4 regions of the Duganella sp. GW821-FHT07G03 genome follow, and region 3 is predicted to be linked to each of the others. Evidence: riboswitches for the same ligand, from Rfam matches in the RefSeq annotation. Region 3 holds a riboswitch; each other region holds the start of a gene.
What was found. Region 3 has a riboswitch for cobalamin ahead of AC07OK_RS26590 (TonB-dependent receptor). Riboswitches for the same ligand answer to the same signal wherever they lie in the genome.
Positions count from the first base shown of each region.

Region 1: another riboswitch for cobalamin. It lies ahead of AC07OK_RS07705 (MotA/TolQ/ExbB proton channel family protein); the one in region 3 lies ahead of AC07OK_RS26590 (TonB-dependent receptor).
Region 2: another riboswitch for cobalamin. It lies ahead of AC07OK_RS10105 (energy-coupling factor ABC transporter permease); the one in region 3 lies ahead of AC07OK_RS26590 (TonB-dependent receptor).
Region 4: another riboswitch for cobalamin. It lies ahead of AC07OK_RS29960 (TonB-dependent receptor domain-containing protein); the one in region 3 lies ahead of AC07OK_RS26590 (TonB-dependent receptor).

Region 1 is NZ_JBWKQE010000004.1:106,902-111,105, reverse strand. It holds gene AC07OK_RS07715 (heavy metal translocating P-type ATPase) at 1-1,651, shown strand, start outside; gene cueR (Cu(I)-responsive transcriptional regulator) at 1,648-2,034, shown strand; cobalamin riboswitch at 2,036-2,256, shown strand; gene AC07OK_RS07705 (MotA/TolQ/ExbB proton channel family protein) at 2,441-3,037, shown strand; gene AC07OK_RS07700 (DUF2149 domain-containing protein) at 3,039-3,374, shown strand; gene AC07OK_RS07695 (cobaltochelatase subunit CobN) at 3,361-4,204, shown strand, end outside.
Region 2 is NZ_JBWKQE010000006.1:28,531-32,734, reverse strand. It holds gene AC07OK_RS10120 (energy-coupling factor ABC transporter ATP-binding protein) at 1-56, opposite strand, end outside; gene cbiQ (cobalt ECF transporter T component CbiQ) at 53-787, opposite strand; gene AC07OK_RS10110 (energy-coupling factor ABC transporter substrate-binding protein) at 777-1,106, opposite strand; gene AC07OK_RS10105 (energy-coupling factor ABC transporter permease) at 1,103-1,786, opposite strand; cobalamin riboswitch at 1,900-2,091, opposite strand; gene cobA (uroporphyrinogen-III C-methyltransferase) at 2,173-2,892, shown strand; gene AC07OK_RS10095 (hypothetical protein) at 3,030-3,323, opposite strand; gene AC07OK_RS10090 (porin) at 3,402-4,204, shown strand, end outside.
Region 3 is NZ_JBWKQE010000028.1:4,057-8,260, forward strand. It holds gene ylqF (ribosome biogenesis GTPase YlqF) at 1-398, shown strand, start outside; gene AC07OK_RS26585 (DODA-type extradiol aromatic ring-opening family dioxygenase) at 406-1,203, opposite strand; cobalamin riboswitch at 1,314-1,488, shown strand; gene AC07OK_RS26590 (TonB-dependent receptor) at 1,570-3,549, shown strand; gene AC07OK_RS26595 (cobalamin-binding protein) at 3,549-4,204, shown strand, end outside.
Region 4 is NZ_JBWKQE010000040.1:17,361-21,564, reverse strand. It holds gene cobT (nicotinate-nucleotide--dimethylbenzimidazole phosphoribosyltransferase) at 1-851, shown strand, start outside; gene AC07OK_RS29970 (adenosylcobinamide-GDP ribazoletransferase) at 857-1,639, shown strand; gene AC07OK_RS29965 (histidine phosphatase family protein) at 1,644-2,195, shown strand; cobalamin riboswitch at 2,229-2,450, shown strand; gene AC07OK_RS29960 (TonB-dependent receptor domain-containing protein) at 2,582-4,204, shown strand, end outside.

The DNA.
Region 1 (4,204 bases), on a different contig from region 3:
CGTGGTGATCACCCTGATCTTGCTGGGCAAATGGCTGGAGGCGCGCGCCAAGCGCCAGACCACGTCGGCCATCCGCGCCTTGCAGGTGCTGCGGCCCGAAGCTGCGCGGGTGCGGCGCGGCGCGCAGGATGTCGAAGTGCCGATCGCCGAGGTGCGTCCGGGCGAGCTGGTGGTGGTGCGGCCGGGCGAGCGGGTGGCGGCGGACGGTGTGGTGGTGGAGGGCGCCAGCCATGTCGACGAAGCGCTCATCACCGGCGAAAGCCTGCCCGTGGCGCGCCACGCCGGCGACCATGTGACGGGCGGCGCCATCAACGGCGAAGGCCTGCTGCTGGTGCGGGTGACGGCGGTGGGCGCCGAGAGCACGCTGGCGCGCATCATCCGCCTGGTGGAGGATGCGCAGGCGGCCAAGGCGCCGGTGCAGCATCTGGTGGACCGCGTCAGCGCGGTGTTCGTGCCGGTGGTGCTGGTGCTGGCGCTGGCGACCTTCGCCGGTTGGTGGCTGGCGAGCGGCGATGCCGAGCGGGCCATCATCAATGCGGTGGCGGTGATGGTGATCGCCTGTCCCTGCGCGCTGGGACTGGCGACGCCGGCCGCGATCATGGCCGGCACCGGCGTGGCGGCGCGTTATGGAATCCTGATCAAGGATGCGGAAGCGCTGGAGCTGGCGCACCGCATCACCACCGTGGCGTTCGACAAGACCGGCACGCTCACCGAGGGCAAGCCGTCGCTGGCGGCGCTGGAGCCGGTTGGCGTCGATGAAGGAAGGCTGCTGCAACTGGCCGCCGCCATCCAGCGCGGCAGCGAGCATGCGCTGGCACGCGCAGTCACCGATGCCGCCGCCGCGCGCGTCGCCACAGCCACCGCTGCGCCAACCGCCACCGGCGTTACCGCCTTGCCCGGCCGCGGCGTGGCGGCCATGGTCGACGGCGCACGCCTGATCCTGGGCAGCACGCGGCTGATGCAGGAGGAGGGCGTCGCACTCGACGCGTTGAGCGTCCGCGCCGCGGAACTGGAACGGCAAGGCCTGACGATATCCTGGCTGGCCGCTACAAACGCGCCGCAGCCGCCGCAGCTATTGGGCCTGCTGGCCTTCGGCGACCGCGTCAAACCGCAAGCCCGCGCCGCGCTCGAAGCGCTGCATGCGATGCACATCCAGACCATCCTGCTCACCGGCGACAACCAGGGCAGCGCCGACGCCGTCGGCAAGGAACTGGGCATAGGCCGCATCATCGCCAACATGCTCCCCGCCGACAAGGCGGCCGCCGTCGCCGGCCTGAAGACCGGCGACGCCTGCATCGCCATGGTCGGCGACGGCATCAACGACGCGCCCGCGCTGGCCGCCGCCGATGTCGGCATCGCCATGTCGAGCGGCACCGACGTCGCCATGCACGCCGCCGGCATCACGCTGATGCGCGGCGATCCGGCGCTGGTGGCCGCCGCCATCTCGATCTCGCGCCGCAGCTACAGCAAGATACGCCAGAACCTGTTCTGGGCCTTCATCTACAACCTGGTCGGCATACCGCTGGCCGCCTTCGGCCTGCTCAACCCCATGGTTGCCGGCGCCGCGATGGCGCTCAGCTCCGTCAGCGTGATCAGCAACGCCTTGCTGCTGCGCCGCTGGAAGCCGGACCATCAGAAAGGACCAGCATGAACATCGGACAAGCGGCAGCGGCCAGCGGCGTCTCGGCCAAGATGATCCGCTACTACGAAAGCATCGCCCTGATCCCGCCGGGCAAGCGCAGCGAGGCCGGCTACCGCATCTACGGCGACAGCGACCTGCACGCGCTGCGCTTCGTCAAGCGCGGGCGGTCGCTGGGATTTTCGCTGGACCAGATCCGCGAGCTGCTGTCGCTGTGGCAGAACAAGGAGCGCGCCAGCGCCGACGTCAAGATCATCGCCATGGGCCACGTGGCGGAGCTGAACCAGCGCATCGCCGAGCTGACCGAAATGCGCGACACCCTGCAAACACTGGCCGGATGCTGCCACGGCGACCATCGCCCCGACTGTCCTATTCTCCAATCGCTGGCCAACTAAAGTATAATCGCCCGGTTTTGGTGCCCGCGCGTCTGTCCAGACGCGCAGTTAAACGGGAAACATGGAGCTGGCCACGCCAGCCAACATGTGCTGCCCCCGCAACGGTAAACAAGCGTCGTCGTTGACGACAAATCCGCCTCTTCAAACCACTGTGCAGTCGCATGGGAAGGTCAGGCGGTGTCGCTTGCCAGCCCGGATACCGGCCAGGACAGGTGGAAATGCCCAGGCATTTCTTTTCAATCCGCTCACGGGGAAGTGAGCGGCTTGCATCTGTTGCGATCTACATCTATGCATCGATTTTGCGCGCCACGGCCTTGCCGACTGGCGGCCGTGCCTTGCGCACGCGCCGTCCAGGTACACCTGCGCCTGCGCCCCGATTTTTCCTCTCTGCCTACAGGACCCGCCTATGTTTAACCTGCCCGCCGACGCGGCCGTGCACTCCATCGAGACACTGCTGTATTCCATTTCCACCATCCTGTACCTGCCCGTGCTGCTGGGGATCGCGGCGCTAGTGCTGCATATGCTGGTGTGCTTCGGCACCTTCGGCGCCGAATGGCTGGAACGCCGCCGCGGCGTACGTGTGCTGGTCGCCACCGCCAAGCAGGAGATGGCCGCCGTGCTGACCGCGCAGGAAGGCGAGCCAGGACTGGACGCCCGCCTTGAACGACTGGTGCAGCGCGCCGACGTCAATGGCGTGCGCCGCCTGGACGGGGTACGCTTCGTGGTGCGCGTCGGCCCGGCGCTGGGGCTGATGGGTACCCTGATCCCGATGGGCATCTCGCTGGCCGGCCTGGCGCAGGGCAACCTGCCGAAGATGGCCGAGTCGATGACCACCGCCTTTACCGCCACCGTGGTCGGCCTGGCGTGCAGCGTCAGCGCCTATGTCCTGAGCCTGGTGCGCGAGCACTGGCTGCGCAGCGACCTGACCGAGATCGCCTACGCGGCCGAATCCCACCTCGCGGCGCAAGACCACAAGCCGCACCTGGTGCGCGCGGGAGCCTGAGATGCGCTATATGAACCGCCACCGCTACAGCCGCATCGGCGAGCATAACGAAGACCCGCTGGCCGGCGTCGCCAACCTGTTCGACGCCAGCATCGTCTTCATCGTCGCCATGATGCTGGCGCTGTTCTCGGCCTGGAACATGATGGACCTGCTGGACCCGAACTCCGAAGTCACCATCGCCAAGAAAAGCGCCGACGGCCATGTCGAGGTGCTGACCAAGAAGGGCGCCGAAATCAAGGTGAGCAAAGTGAGCGACAAGCCGCTGTCGGGTTCCGGCAAACGCCTGGGCACCGCGTATCAACTGCCGGATGGGAAGGTCGTGTATGTACCTGAATAAAAAATTGTGGGCGCTGCTGCTGTTGCTGGCGTCCTTGTGCGTCGGCGGTTATGTGCACTCGGCGCAGGCGCCGCGCACCTTGGCGCTGATGCTGGGCGATATCGAATCGCGCCCGGCGGTGCTGGCGGTGCGCGGCCTGCAGGCCGAGTTGAAAGAGCTGAACGTCGCCGTGCGCATCATCCCCGCCAACGGCATGACGCCGGCCGACCGCGCGGCCCTGACCAGCGCCGACGTGGCGATCGTCAATACCAAGGGCCGCCAGGCCATGGTGGCGCTGGGCGCCGAACTGCAGGCCTTGCAGAAGGCGCGCCGTCCTGTGTTCGCGGTCGGCGGCGCCATCGACGACAGCCTGCGCGAGCAGGGTGTGCGCGACGATAAAACCATACAGTCCTACCACAGCGAAGGCGGCGTGGAGAACATGGGCAACCTGCTGCGCTACATCCTGCGCAACCACTTCGGTGCCAGGCTGTCCGTCGCGCCGGTGCATGCGATGCCGGAAGTGGGCCTGTACGACGTGGCGGCCAACCGCACGTCCGGCAGCTACGAGCAGTACCTGCAAGGCTACGCCAGCTACAAGCCCGGCGCGCCATGGATCGCGGTGCCGTTCTATCGCGCCAGCCTGGTGGCGGGACAAACGCTGCCGCTGGCCGCCATCGTCGCGCGCCTTGAGGCCAGCGGCTACAACGTGCTGCCAGTGTTCGGCTATCCCTACGACGTGCCGCTGCGCTTCCTGCTGGACGAAAACGGCAAGAGCCGCGTCGAGCTGATTGTCGCATTGGGCATGAAGGTGGGCGGCACCGCCAACACCGGCGCGCTGCTGGACAAGATCG
Region 2 (4,204 bases), on a different contig from region 3:
CTGCCATCCGGGTAGACGTGATCGACCGCCTGCAGTTCAAGTTGCGGCGCGCTCACAGGCGGTCTCCCAGCGCGATCGCCAGCATCAGCGCGCCGGCCAGCGCGGCCCGGGCCTGTTGGCGCCGGGCGTGCGGGTAGACGGTGGGCAGGAAACGCAGCGTGCCCTGGCAGGCGCGGGCGTCGGCGGCCATTTGCAGCGCGGCGGCGCGTTGCCATACCTGGACAGCCATCTGCCCCGCCAGCAGGCCAGTGGAGCGCCACGCCTGGCGCCAGTTGCGATAACCAAGGCGGGCGTTTTGCGCGGTGATACCTTCGTCCCAGGCCTGGCGCATGACGAACAGCATGCGGTAGCACAGCACCATCAGGTCGAGCAGCAGTTCGGGCGTGCGCAGGCGCCGCAGCAGGTTGAGCAGGTCCGGCAGCGGCGTCGTCAGCACCAGGCCGAGCAGCGCGGCCAGCATGGCCAGCGAGCGCAGCGCGGTATGCTCGATGGTCGGCAGCATGGCCGTGGTGAGGCGCCAGCGGCCGTCGGCGTCCTGCCCGGCCAGCATGGTCAGGCAGGACAGCAGCAGGAAGCCCAGCGGCGGCAGCGCGACCCGCAGGTAGGCGCGCGGGTCCACGCGCGCGCCGAGCAGCGCGGCCAGCATCAGCAGCGCCGCCAGTGCCGCCAACGCGGCCGGGCCGCGCGCCAGCCAGGCGGCGAGCACGCCGGCCAGCGCAAACAGCGCCTTGGCGGACGGCGCCACATCGCGCCAGCGGCTGGCGTACGCCGACGCCTCAATCAGCACGACGGTCCTGGGGTGAGCGCGCGCGTTCGCGGGCCACGGACGTGCCGAGCCAGAAGCCGATCACGCCGGCGCCGATGGCCGCTTGCAGCGCGAACAGCAGCGAGGCGATTTCCGGGCTGGCCGGCGCCAACACCGGTGCGAACCACGGCTTGTAGCCGGGCGCGATGTCGCCGATGGCCCGCTGTGCGCGGTCGTCGGCGCCGGCAAAGATCGCGGGCGCCTCGGCGCCGGGCGCCGCCGGCGGCGCGCTCGCCAGCCACAGCGGCAGCACCGTCAGCAGCACCAGCGCCAGCCACAACAGAAAGGTGCGCGCCTTCATGCGCGTTCCTTGCGCGCGCCCAGCGTCATCACCGGCAGCGCACGCAGCTCGTGGGCATTGAAGCGCACCATGGCGTTCACCACCAGCACCGTCAGCAAGCCTTCGCTGATGGCGATCGGCACCTGGGTCAGCGCGAAGATGCCGGCAAATTTGAGGAAGGACGCGCCGAAGCCGCCCACCGCCGCCGGAAACGCCAGCGCCAGCTGCGCCGAGGTGGTGATGTACGTCGCCAGGTCGCCCACGGAGGCGGCCAGGAACACCGCCACGGAACGCGACAGGCCCAGCGCCGCGACGGCGCGCAGCACGCCGTAGGACACGAACGGTCCGACGATCGCCATCGAGAACACATTGGCGCCCAGCGTGGTCAGGCCGCCATGCGCCATCAGCAGCGCCTGGAACAGCAGCACGACAAAGCCCACCGGCACCATCGCGGTCGGGCCGAACAGCGCCGCGCCCAGCCCGACGCCGGTCGGATGCGAACAGCTGCCGGTCACCGACGGCAGCTTGAGCGCGGACAGCAGGAATGCGAACGCCGCGGCCACGCCCAGCAGCATGCGCCGCTCGGGATGCGCCTGCAGGTCGCGGCCGATGACGCGCAAGCCCCAGGCCAGAAAAGGTAAGGAAACGGCTGCCCAGCCGAGCGCGTGCGCCGGCGGCAAAAAGCCTTCCATGATATGCATTCGAATTCTCCCGTCGAATGGACTATATGGACACCAGGCGGGAGCAGGAAAAGACGGTCGACAGCAGGCAAGCGGAGAGCCGGTCGACAGCGGCTTCCCTTTACCCCGGGGAATGGTGCTGGATTTTTTGGGCCGGTATTCTGGCTCGCCTTCATCCTTGTCCGTGTCTTCCCGCGTGTTACGGCAGTGACGTGTTGACGGACTCGTCTGGCTTACAGCAGCGGGGGCTACACCGGAATTGCACCGGTTTCCCGTTTAACGCCATCTCCGTACGGATCTGGCGCACCCAATGTTGCATATTACACCAGCTCGCCGACACGTGCCAAGCGAAACCAAATCGCGCGCAACCGGTATCATGCGCGCTGGAACGTCTTCAAGGAAATGCCATGACAGTGCAGGGAAAAGTTTATTTGATCGGCGCGGGGCCGGGCGCGGCCGACCTGATCACGGTGCGCGGCGCGCGCTTGCTGGCGCAGGCCGACGTGGTGCTGTACGACGCGCTGGTCACGCCGGAGATGCTGGCCTTGTGTCCGCAGGCGCAGCTGATCTCGGTCGGCAAGCGCTCCGGCCAGCGCTCGACCGCGCAGACGCTGATCAACCAGCAGCTGGTCGAATCGGCGCAGCGCCACCGGACGGTGGTGCGGCTCAAGGGTGGCGACCCGATGCTGTTCGGCCGCGCCGACGAGGAATTGCGCGCGCTGGAGGCCGAGGGCATCGAGGTCGAAGTCGTGCCCGGCGTCACCACCGCGCTGGCCGCGGCCGCGGCCACCAAGCAGCCGCTGACGCGGCGCGGCGTGGCCCGCAGCGTGGCCTTCTTCACCTCCAGCACCGCGCCCGACGAACCGCAGCACCCGGCGCTGCCGGCCACCGACACGCTGGTGCAATACATGGGCGGGCGCGAAGCCATCGCCACCGCCACCCGCCTGCTGGCCGAGGGCCGCCGGCCGGATCTGCCGGTGGTGGTGATAGAAAACTGCAGCCGCGCCGACCAGCGGATTGCGCGGCTGACGCTGTCGGACCTGGCCGACGGCCTGGAAGCGGCGCACGGCCCGGTGCTGGTGATGATCGGCGAAGCGCTGCAGCAGCGTGTGCACCAGCCTGACTAAGACCATAACCTCGCCGCGACGGGAAGCCTATCGCGGCGGCGGTAACGAAATTGAAAATCGGCTCGAGGCCCGAGTATGAAAGTTCATACTCGGGCCTCGACGCCTGGCCCCACCCATCTCAAAAGAACCCCATGTAATCAATGGCTTGGTTCAATAGTCCGGCTTGCCATTCCGATGGCACGGATAGTGCTATCTCTGTTGTGAAAAGTATATTCGATGGCGGTCATCCGTTTCGGATCGCTTTTTACTACAAATAAAACGGAGACAAAAAATGAACAAAGTAATTCCCGCCCGAACGCGCAAGCCAGCTTCTTGACGTAAGCGCCGGCACCGCCCGTCTGGCGGCGCCGCTTGCGCGTCACTCCATCGCTAATTTCACGGCTGACCGAGCCCGGACCTTGCTCCCGCAGGTCCGGCGGGTATCGCTGCACCCTCGATTTTCCGGATGCGGCGCTCCAATGCGCCCGGTCGCGTGATCGTACCTACCGCACAATTTAATTGGATCGTTTATGAAAGCATCATTAGTAGCTGGTCTCTTGCTCGCCTCCGCAACCGGCGCCGCCTCGGCGCAATCTGGCATCACCGTCTACGGCATACTGGACGCGGGCATCGCCCGCGAAACAGGGGGCGCCGATGGCGCGGTCAACAAGCTGGCCACTGGCGTGCAGTCCGGCAGTCGGCTGGGCTTCAAGGGGCAGGAGGACCTGGGCAATGGCATGAACGCCCACTTCGTGCTGGAGAACGGGCTCGATCTCGACACCGGCAAGGCGCGCCAGAACGGCGCCTTGTTTGGCCGCCATGCCTATGTCGGCCTGACCACCAGCGCCGGTACCGTCAACCTGGGCCGTCAATGCAACCCGATCTTCATCGCGCTGGACGGCATCGACCCCTTTGAAACCGGCTTTACCGGCGCCGCCACCAATCTGATGAGCATCGGCACGGCACGTACCAATAACACCATCAGCTATGCGACGCCCAAGCTGAATGGACTGTCGGCCACCGCGCTGTATGGTTTTGGCGAACAGGCCGGCGATAGCACCTTGGGCCGTACCATCGCTTTTTCCATCGACTATGCCGCGGGCCCGTTGGTGGGAACCCTGGCATATGACAGCCTGAAGGTCACTTCTTTCAATACGATGAAAGAGGTCCTGCTGGGCGCCAGCTACAACTTCGGCCCCGCCACCGTGCACGCCGCGTTTGAAACCGAAAAGAACGACGTCGGCGGCGATTTCCGCGACTTCCTGCTGGGTGCCTCGGTGCCGCTCGGACAGGGCAAGCTGCTGGCCTCGTATGTGAAAAAGCAGGACCGTTC
Region 3 (4,204 bases):
TGGCCGCCAGCCACGCGATCGGCTCGAACGCGCTGATCGAAGAGGAAGTGGCGGTGTTCCTGGCCGACGAGATGTTGAAGTACTACCCGCAGCTGCTGGTGGCGCGCTACGGCTTCAAGGATATCGAGAGCTTCGACGGCATCGCGGTGGTGGAGGGCGTGGCGGCCAAGCGCGGCTTCCGCCAGAAGGGCGGCGACCTCGATTTCGAGAAGGCCTCGCACACCTTCCTGGGCGACTACCGCAGCGGCATCCTGGGCCGCATCTCGCTGGAGACCCCGGCCAGCCGCAAGGGCCGGCTGGAAGTGCACGACGCCGAGATGGCCGTCAAGAACGCCGAGAAGGCCGCCATCGCCGCCGCCAAGGCCGCAGCCTACGCCAACGGCAAGCGCGGTACTTGAACCCGGATTAGCCGAAACGGAAGCTGGAGACTGCCAGCGCTCCCATGAACGCCTCCTCGTGGTAGGGCACGGCCGCCTGGTCGTTCTCCGCCGCGCCCAGCGCCACCATCAGCGGCAGCAGATGCTCCTCGCGCGGATGCGCCATGCGCGCGGCCGGCGCCTGTTCCCATTCCAATAAGCGCGCCGTGCGCTCCTGCGGCGGCAGCGCCATGGTCGCGCGCAGCCAGCCGTCGAACGCGTGCGAGGCCGCCGCGCCCTGCGCGTTGAAGGCGCGCAGGTTGTGGTAACTGAGCCCGCTGCCGACGATCAGCACCCCCTGCTCGCGCAAGGGCGCCAGCAAACGGCCCACTTCCAGATGCGTCAACGGATCGAGGCCGCGCTTGAGCGACAGCTGCACGATCGGCACCTGCGCATCCGGATAGATCGGATACATGGCGCTGAAGGTGCCGTGGTCGTAGCCCCGCTGCGCGTCCAGCCGCGCCGGATGGCCGCCCGCTTCGAGCAGCTGCCGGACCTGCTCCGCCAGCTCCGGCGAACCCGGTGCGCTGTATTGCACCTCGTAGGTATGCGGCGGGAAGCCGCCGTAGTCGTAGATCATCGGCGGTTTGGCCGACGACGACAACGTGAAATCGCGCTCCTCCCAATGCGCCGTAATCACCAGCACCGCCTTCGGCGTCACGCCGAGCTGGCGCGGGATGTCGCGCAGCGCGGCGTCCAGTTGGCCGTACAGATGGCCCACCTGGTCCATCATGAACGGCCACGGACCGCCGCCGTGGGAGAGGAAATAGCTGGGCAATGCATGCATGAAAAGCTCCGGTTTGAGTATGACCTCACTATAAGCACCGTCGCCGTTGCGATCAATGCACGAAATATAGATAGGTCCTATCTAAAATGTTAATGATCCGGGGCGCCCGCGTATAATGCCGGGGTTCTGGTGCTTGCCCATGTGCTCACATGCGCAGTTAAACGGGAAACACAAGGCCGCCCGCGCCCACGGCGCGACGGCCAAGGTGTGCTGCCCCCGCAACGGTAACGCGAGGCGTCGTTCAGCCTTGCCAGCCCGGATATCGGCCAGACTGGGGGGAGCGCGCAGTGACTACGTCCGCGCGGCTTCCGTACACTTCCAGCCTGCGGGGACGCGGGCGGATGTCTCTTTTGAAAATGACCTGACATGCAATCCTCCGCCTTCCAACCGCGCCTGCTGGCCGCCGCCGTCTCCCTGTGCTTCGCCGCCGCCGTTCCCGCCGCCGCCCAGATATCCGAGGTGCTCGCACCGGTCGTCATCACCGGCTCGCGCTTCGACGCCAATGCCGCGCTGACGCCGATCGGCGCCGTCGTCATCACGGCGGAAGAGATCCAGCGCGCCGGCGCCAACGACGTCAACACGGCGATCCGCAAGGTTGGTGGCGTGTACGGCCGCCAAAGCCTGGACGGCAGCCCGGACTTCAGCCTGGACCTGCGCGGCTTCGGCACCAACAGCGCCCAGAACATGGTGATCGTGCTCGATGGCGTGCGCCTGTCGGAAAATGAACTGAGCAACGCCATCCTGTCGACCATCCCGATCGACACCGTGGACCACATCGAAATCACGCGCGGCGGCGCCAGCGTCTTGTACGGCGACGGCGCCACCGGCGGCGTGATCAACATCGTCACCAAGCGCCCGGTCAAGAATACCCGTCGCGGCAGCGTGTTCGTCGAGGGCGGCCAGTTCCGCGCCGGCGAAGCGCGCGTCTCCGGTTTCCAGGCCTGGGACGGCTTCGCCGCCGACGCCACGCTCGACACCCAGCGCACCGACAACTACCGCGACAACAACGAATTCAAACAGACCCACTTCAGCGGCGGCGCGCAATGGTTCGACAACGCCGGCCGCGTGGGCTTCCGTTACGAAGGCGCGCGTCAGGACATGCACTTCGCCGGCGCGCTGGCGGAGGATCAATACAAGGCCAATCCGCGCCAGTCCACCACGCCGAACGACAGCGGCAAACTCGATAGCGACCGCTTCACCGCCTTCGGCCAGCGCCGCATCGGCGCTTACGAGCTGGCCGCAGACCTGTCGTTCCGCAAGAAGACGGCCGACGCGACTTACGTCAGCGTCAAAGGTCCGTCGACCTACACCCTCGACAGCAAGCAGACCCAGTTCTCGCCGCGCGTGCGCCGCCTGGGCGAGATCGGCGGCCTGCTGAACGAGATGGTGGCAGGCTTCGACTGGACCGTATGGAACCGCGCCGCCAGCGACACCAAGCTGTCCTCGGCGGCCGACGCCACCCAGCACTCGAAGGCGCTGTACGTCCGCGACGAGCTGCGTTTCGACGCCGCCCATGAAGGCCGCGTATCGGCCGGCGTGCGCCGCGAAATCTTCAACAAGGATTTCAACGATCGGCTCAACACCTATGGCCCCAACGCCTACAAATTGGCGCAAGGCCTGAACGCCTGGGAACTGCAGGCGAGCTACATGCCGGTCGCGCACCTGACCGTCTACAGCAAGACGGGCCAAAGCTACCGCGTCGCCAACGCCGATGAAAACGGCTACACCGTCGACACCAACAAGGTGCTGCTGGTGCCGCAGCAGTCGCATGACCTGGAGCTGGGCGTCAGCTACGGCACCGCCGCGCAGAAAATCACCGGCCGCGTATTCCGCCACAACCTGACCAACGAGATCTTCTTCGATCCGACCCTTAACCTCGGCTATGGCGCCAACACCAACCTGGCGCCGACCCGCCGCGAAGGCTTCGAAGTCGACGCCCAGCAGCGCATCAACGCCGACTGGAACCTCACCGCCCACTACCAGCACGTGGACGCCAAGTTCACCGAAGGCGCCAACAACGGCAAGCAGATGGTGCTGGTGCCGAAGAACACGCTGACCGCGCGCCTGAGCTGGACCCCGGCCAACGGCCACACCGCCGATGTCGGCGCGCAGTGGGTGGACAGCCAGCGTTACGGCGGGGACTTCAGCAACGACTGCTCGGCCCAGATCCCGTCCTACACCACGCTCGACGCGCGCTACGCCCGCAAGCTGGGCCGCTGGGAGTTCGCCGTATCGGGCCAGAACCTGGCCGACAAGCGCTACTTCTCGGAAGCCTACGGCTGCAAGTACGGCATCTACACCGCCGACGGCCGCCAGCTGAAACTCTCGGCCCGCTACGAGTTCTGATGCGCGCGGTGACCACGTCCATCCGCTGCACCGTGCTGGTGCTGGTGCTGGCGCTGGCTTGCGCGCCGCTGTGCGCGCAGGCCGCCATCACCGTGCAGGACGACGCCGGCAACAGCGTCGCCGTCGCCAAGCCGGCGCAGCGCATCATCTCGATGGCGCCGCACATCACCGAGCTGCTGTTCGCGGCCGGCGGCGGCGAGCGCGTGGTCGGCGTGATGAACTACAGCGACTACCCCGAAGCGGCCAAGCGCATCCCGCAGGTCGGCAGCAACGCCACCATCGACATGGAGCACGTGCTGGCGCTGCGTCCGGACCTGCTGGTGGTCTGGAAGAGCGGGAACACCGCGCGCCAGCTGGAGCAGCTGAAAAGCCTGGGCATCCCGATCTTCTACAGCGATCCGCAAAAGCTGGACGAAGTGGCCACCAGCCTGACCCGCCTGGGCCAGCTGATGGGCACCGAGGCCGCCGCCCACAAGGCGGCGCAGGACTATCGGCAGCGGATCGCCAAACTGACGGCCAGCTACGCGCAACGGCCGACGGTGCGGGTGTTCTACCAGATATGGGAAAAACCCATCTTCACGCTCAGCGGTGAGCACATCGTCAGCGATGCGATCCGCGTCTGCGGCGGCCAGAACGTGTTCGCCGCGCTCAAGCT
Region 4 (4,204 bases), on a different contig from region 3:
CGGCCGATCACGGCGTGGTCGCGGAAGGCATCTCTGCCTACCCGCAGGACGTGACCTGGCAGATGGTCGAGAACTTCCTCGCGCGCGGCGCGGCCATCAACATCTTCGCGACGCAGAACAACTGCGAACTGCGCGTCATCGATGCCGGCGTCAATCACCACTTCGGGCCGCGCGTCGGCCTGATCGACCGCAAGCTGGCGCCCGGCACCCGCAACTTCGCGCAGGAACCGGCGATGAGCAGCGCCACTTGCGAGGCCGCGCTGGCAGCAGGCATGAACTTGATCGCAGAACTCGATGGCAACGTGGTCGGCTTCGGCGAGATGGGCATCGGCAACACTACCGCCGCCGCCGCGCTAATGCACAAGCTGACCGGCATCCCGGTCGCGCAATGCGTGGGCGCCGGCACCGGCCTCTCGGCGGAAGGCATCCTGCGCAAGCAGCACGTGATTGAAGCGGCAGCAGCCAAACATGCCGCCGCAGTCGAACCGCTGGACGTGCTGGCCACCTTCGGCGGCCTGGAAATCGCCATGATGACCGGCGCCATATTGAAGGCAGCCGAATTGCGCAAAGTGCTGCTGATCGACGGCTTCATCGTCACCAGTGCGCTGCTGGTCGCCGCCCGGTTGCAACCGGCCATCCTGGACTACTGCGTGTTCGCTCACTGCTCCGACGAAAACGGCCACCAGCAAATGCTGGCCGCACTGGGGGCGGAGCCGCTGCTGAATCTGGGCCTACGCCTGGGCGAAGGCACCGGCTGCGCGCTGGCGCTACCGCTACTACACGCTTCGGTCAATTTCCTGAACCAGATGGCCACGTTCGAATCGGCCCATGTCAGCGAAAAGTCCGAGTAGACGCCGTGCACCAACTACGCTTGTTCTTCACCGCGCTACAGTTCTTCACCCGCCTGCCAATTCCAGCCTGGGTGGGTTTTGATCCTGCGTGGCTGAACCAGGCGTCGCGCTACTTCCCGCTGGTCGGCGTGGTGGTTGCGGCCATCACGGCCGGAGTCTATGCATTGACCGCTTGGTTCCTCCCCGCTCCGGTCGCCGCCCTGCTGTCGACTGCCGCCGGTATCTATGCCACCGGCGCCTTCCATGAAGACGGCTTTGCCGACATGTGCGACGGCTTCGGCGGCGGCATGACGCCCGAACGCGTACTGGAAATCATGAAGGACTCGCGCATCGGCGCTTACGGCGCCATTGGCATCATCTGCCTGCTCGCCACCAAATGCGCGGCGCTGTCCATGCTGCCGCCGCTGGAAGCGATTGCCGCGCTCTTCGTCGCCCATCCACTGTCGAGATTAATGGCCACCTCGCTGATCTGGCGTCTCGACTACGCGCGCGCCGAAGGCAAAGCCAAGCCGCTGGCGCAAAAGATGAGCACAGCCGAATTCGCGCTGGCCGTCGCCACTGCCGCCATTCCAGCGCTGGCGATGATCGCCTGCGGATGGCTGAAGTGGACCGCGCTGGCTGCGGGCGTCCTCGTCGCCGCCATCGCCACCGCCTGGCTGGCCCACAAATTCGTCCGTCGCATTGCCGGCTATACCGGCGACTGCCTCGGCGCCGTGCAGCAGCTCAGCGAGGTGACGTTCTACCTGTGCGTACTGGCCAGCATGCGCCACGGCGCCCTGCCCTGGTAACACTATGCAGCTGATACTGGTCCGCCATCCGCAACCGCTGATCGCACCCGGCATCTGCTATGGCCGCAGCGATCTCGCCGTGGCGCCCGAGCAGCTGGCGCATACGCTGGCCGCCTTGTCGACCACACTGCCCCAAGGCCGGCCTTTATATAGCAGCCCACTACGACGCTGCGCCACATTGGCGGCGCAACTGGCGGCGCCACTGCAAACTCCCGCGCCGCTGCTGGACGCCCGCATCGCAGAGATCGATTTCGGCGACTGGGAACTGCGTCCCTGGGACGATATCGCGCGCGCCGACATCGACGCCTGGGCCGCGGACCTGGTCAATTACCAACCGGGCGGTGGCGAAAGCGTGCTGCAAATGGCCGGCCGTATCGCCGCCTTTTACGCCGACCTCCAGCGCCAGCAGCGCGACGCCATCGTGATCTGCCACGCCGGCGCAATGCGCCTGATGTCAGCCTGCCATGCCGGCCTGCCCCCGGCCGAAATGGCGCTGCAAGCCGCTAGCCATCCGCATCAAATCGCCTACGGCGCCACGCTGGTGCTGCAAAACTAAACCGCCGCCCCATGACCGCCGCCGCACAAACCCGTATAATGACCGGGTTTTGGTGCCCGCGCGTCTGTCCAGATGCGCAGTTAAACGGGAAACATGAAGCTCTGTAAGAGTGCACGTGTGCTGCCCCCGCAACGGTAAGCAAGTGTCGCAGCTGATGCGCGACAAACCTCCTCTGACAAACCACTGTGCTCTGCATGGGAAGGTGAGGTGGTCTAACTTGCCAGCCCGGATACCGGCCAAATCAGGTGGAAGCGAGCGAACGGGATGTGCGCGAACGGATGGAGCCGACAACAACGGCTGCGCTGCATGCATCTCTCAATTCTCCGCTTCTGTTCAATCTGGCCCACGGGGACGTCGGCCGGTTGCTATTACAGAAAAATTACATCATGACCCTTCGTATCTCCCGTCCTGCGGCCTTGACGTCGCTGGCGCTGGCAATGGCCGCCTCCTACGCACACGCGGAACCAACCACCGGCACCGTACTGGTCACCGCCACCCGCAGCCCGCAAGCCCTGGCCGACGTGATCAGCGACAGCATCACCATCAGCGCCGAACAGATCGCCGAATCCGGCGCCGGCTCCATCGTCGACCTGCTGCAGCGCCAGCGCGGCATCGAGATCGCCCGCAACGGCGGCTCCGGCACCAACGCCACCGTGTTTATCCGCGGCGCCAACAGCAACCAGAATCTCGTGCTGGTCGACGGCGTGCGCATCGGCTCGTCGACCACCGGCGCCGCCAACTGGAGCGCCATTCCGCTGACCGCGATCGATCATATCGAGATTGTCTACGGCCCACTGAGCTCCCTGTATGGCGCGGACGCCATCGGCGGCGTGATCCAGATCTTCACCAAGAAGGGCACGGGCGCGCCGGCGTTCACCGCCTTCGCCGGCTACGGCACCGACAACACCCGCGAAGGCGATGTATCGGCCTCCGGCTCCACTGGCGGTGAACACAGCATCAGCTATGCGATCAGCGCCGGCAAGGAAAAATCGGATGGCTTCTCGTCCACCCGTCCTGGCAGCAGCTCCTATAACGCCGACAAAGACGGCTACGACCGCGAAAACGCAGCAGGTCAGTTCAGCCTGCGCCTGGCGGAAGGCCACGAAATCGGCACGCTGCTCCTGCAGAGCAAACTCAAATCCCAGTATGACAGCGGTTCCTCGTCCTACGACGTGCGCTCGAAGGCAAAGCTGGAAAACGCCGCCATCTACAGCAAAAACCAGATCCTGCCGATCTGGCAAAGCCTGGTCCAGTATTCGCGGACCAAGGACGAAGGCGCCAACTACACCAGCGCCCTGGCATCGGGCTATTCGCAGATCAACACCAGGCAGACCACCTTCACCTGGCAGAATGATGTGCAGATCGGCGCCGACATGCTGCAACTGCTGTACGACCACCGCAAGGAAGAAGTCGAGACCAACGGCTTCAAGTTGGACAACCCGCAGCGCACCACCAACTCTCTCGCGGCTTCGTACAACGCCCGTCGCGGCGACAACCTGTTCAACGCCAGCGTACGCCGCGACAAATCGCTCTACGGCTCGAAGAACACCGGCTCGCTGGGCTATGGCTACAACTTCACGCAGGCGCTGCGCGCTACCGCCAGCTACGGCACCAGCTTCCGCGCACCGACCTACAATGAACTGTACTACCCGTCCTACGGCAATCCAGCCAACAAACCGGAACTGGGCAAGAACGCCGAAATTGGTCTGCGCTACGACAGCGGCGCCACCGCGCTGAACGCCAGCTATTACCGCAACCGCTTGACCGACCTGCTGGTGAACACCACGCCATGCCCGTTCTCTGGTGCGAAGAGTGGCTGCGCCTACAACGTCAACCACGCGCTGCTTGAAGGCCTGACCATGGGCGCAAGCCAGCAGTTGGGCCGCTTCAACCTGGCCGCTACCGTCGACCTGCAAGATCCAAAGGACGAAACCAGTAATAGACGCTTGCAGCGCCGCGCCAAAAAGCACGGCAACCTGATGGCCGACTACAGCGCCGGCGCATTGAAG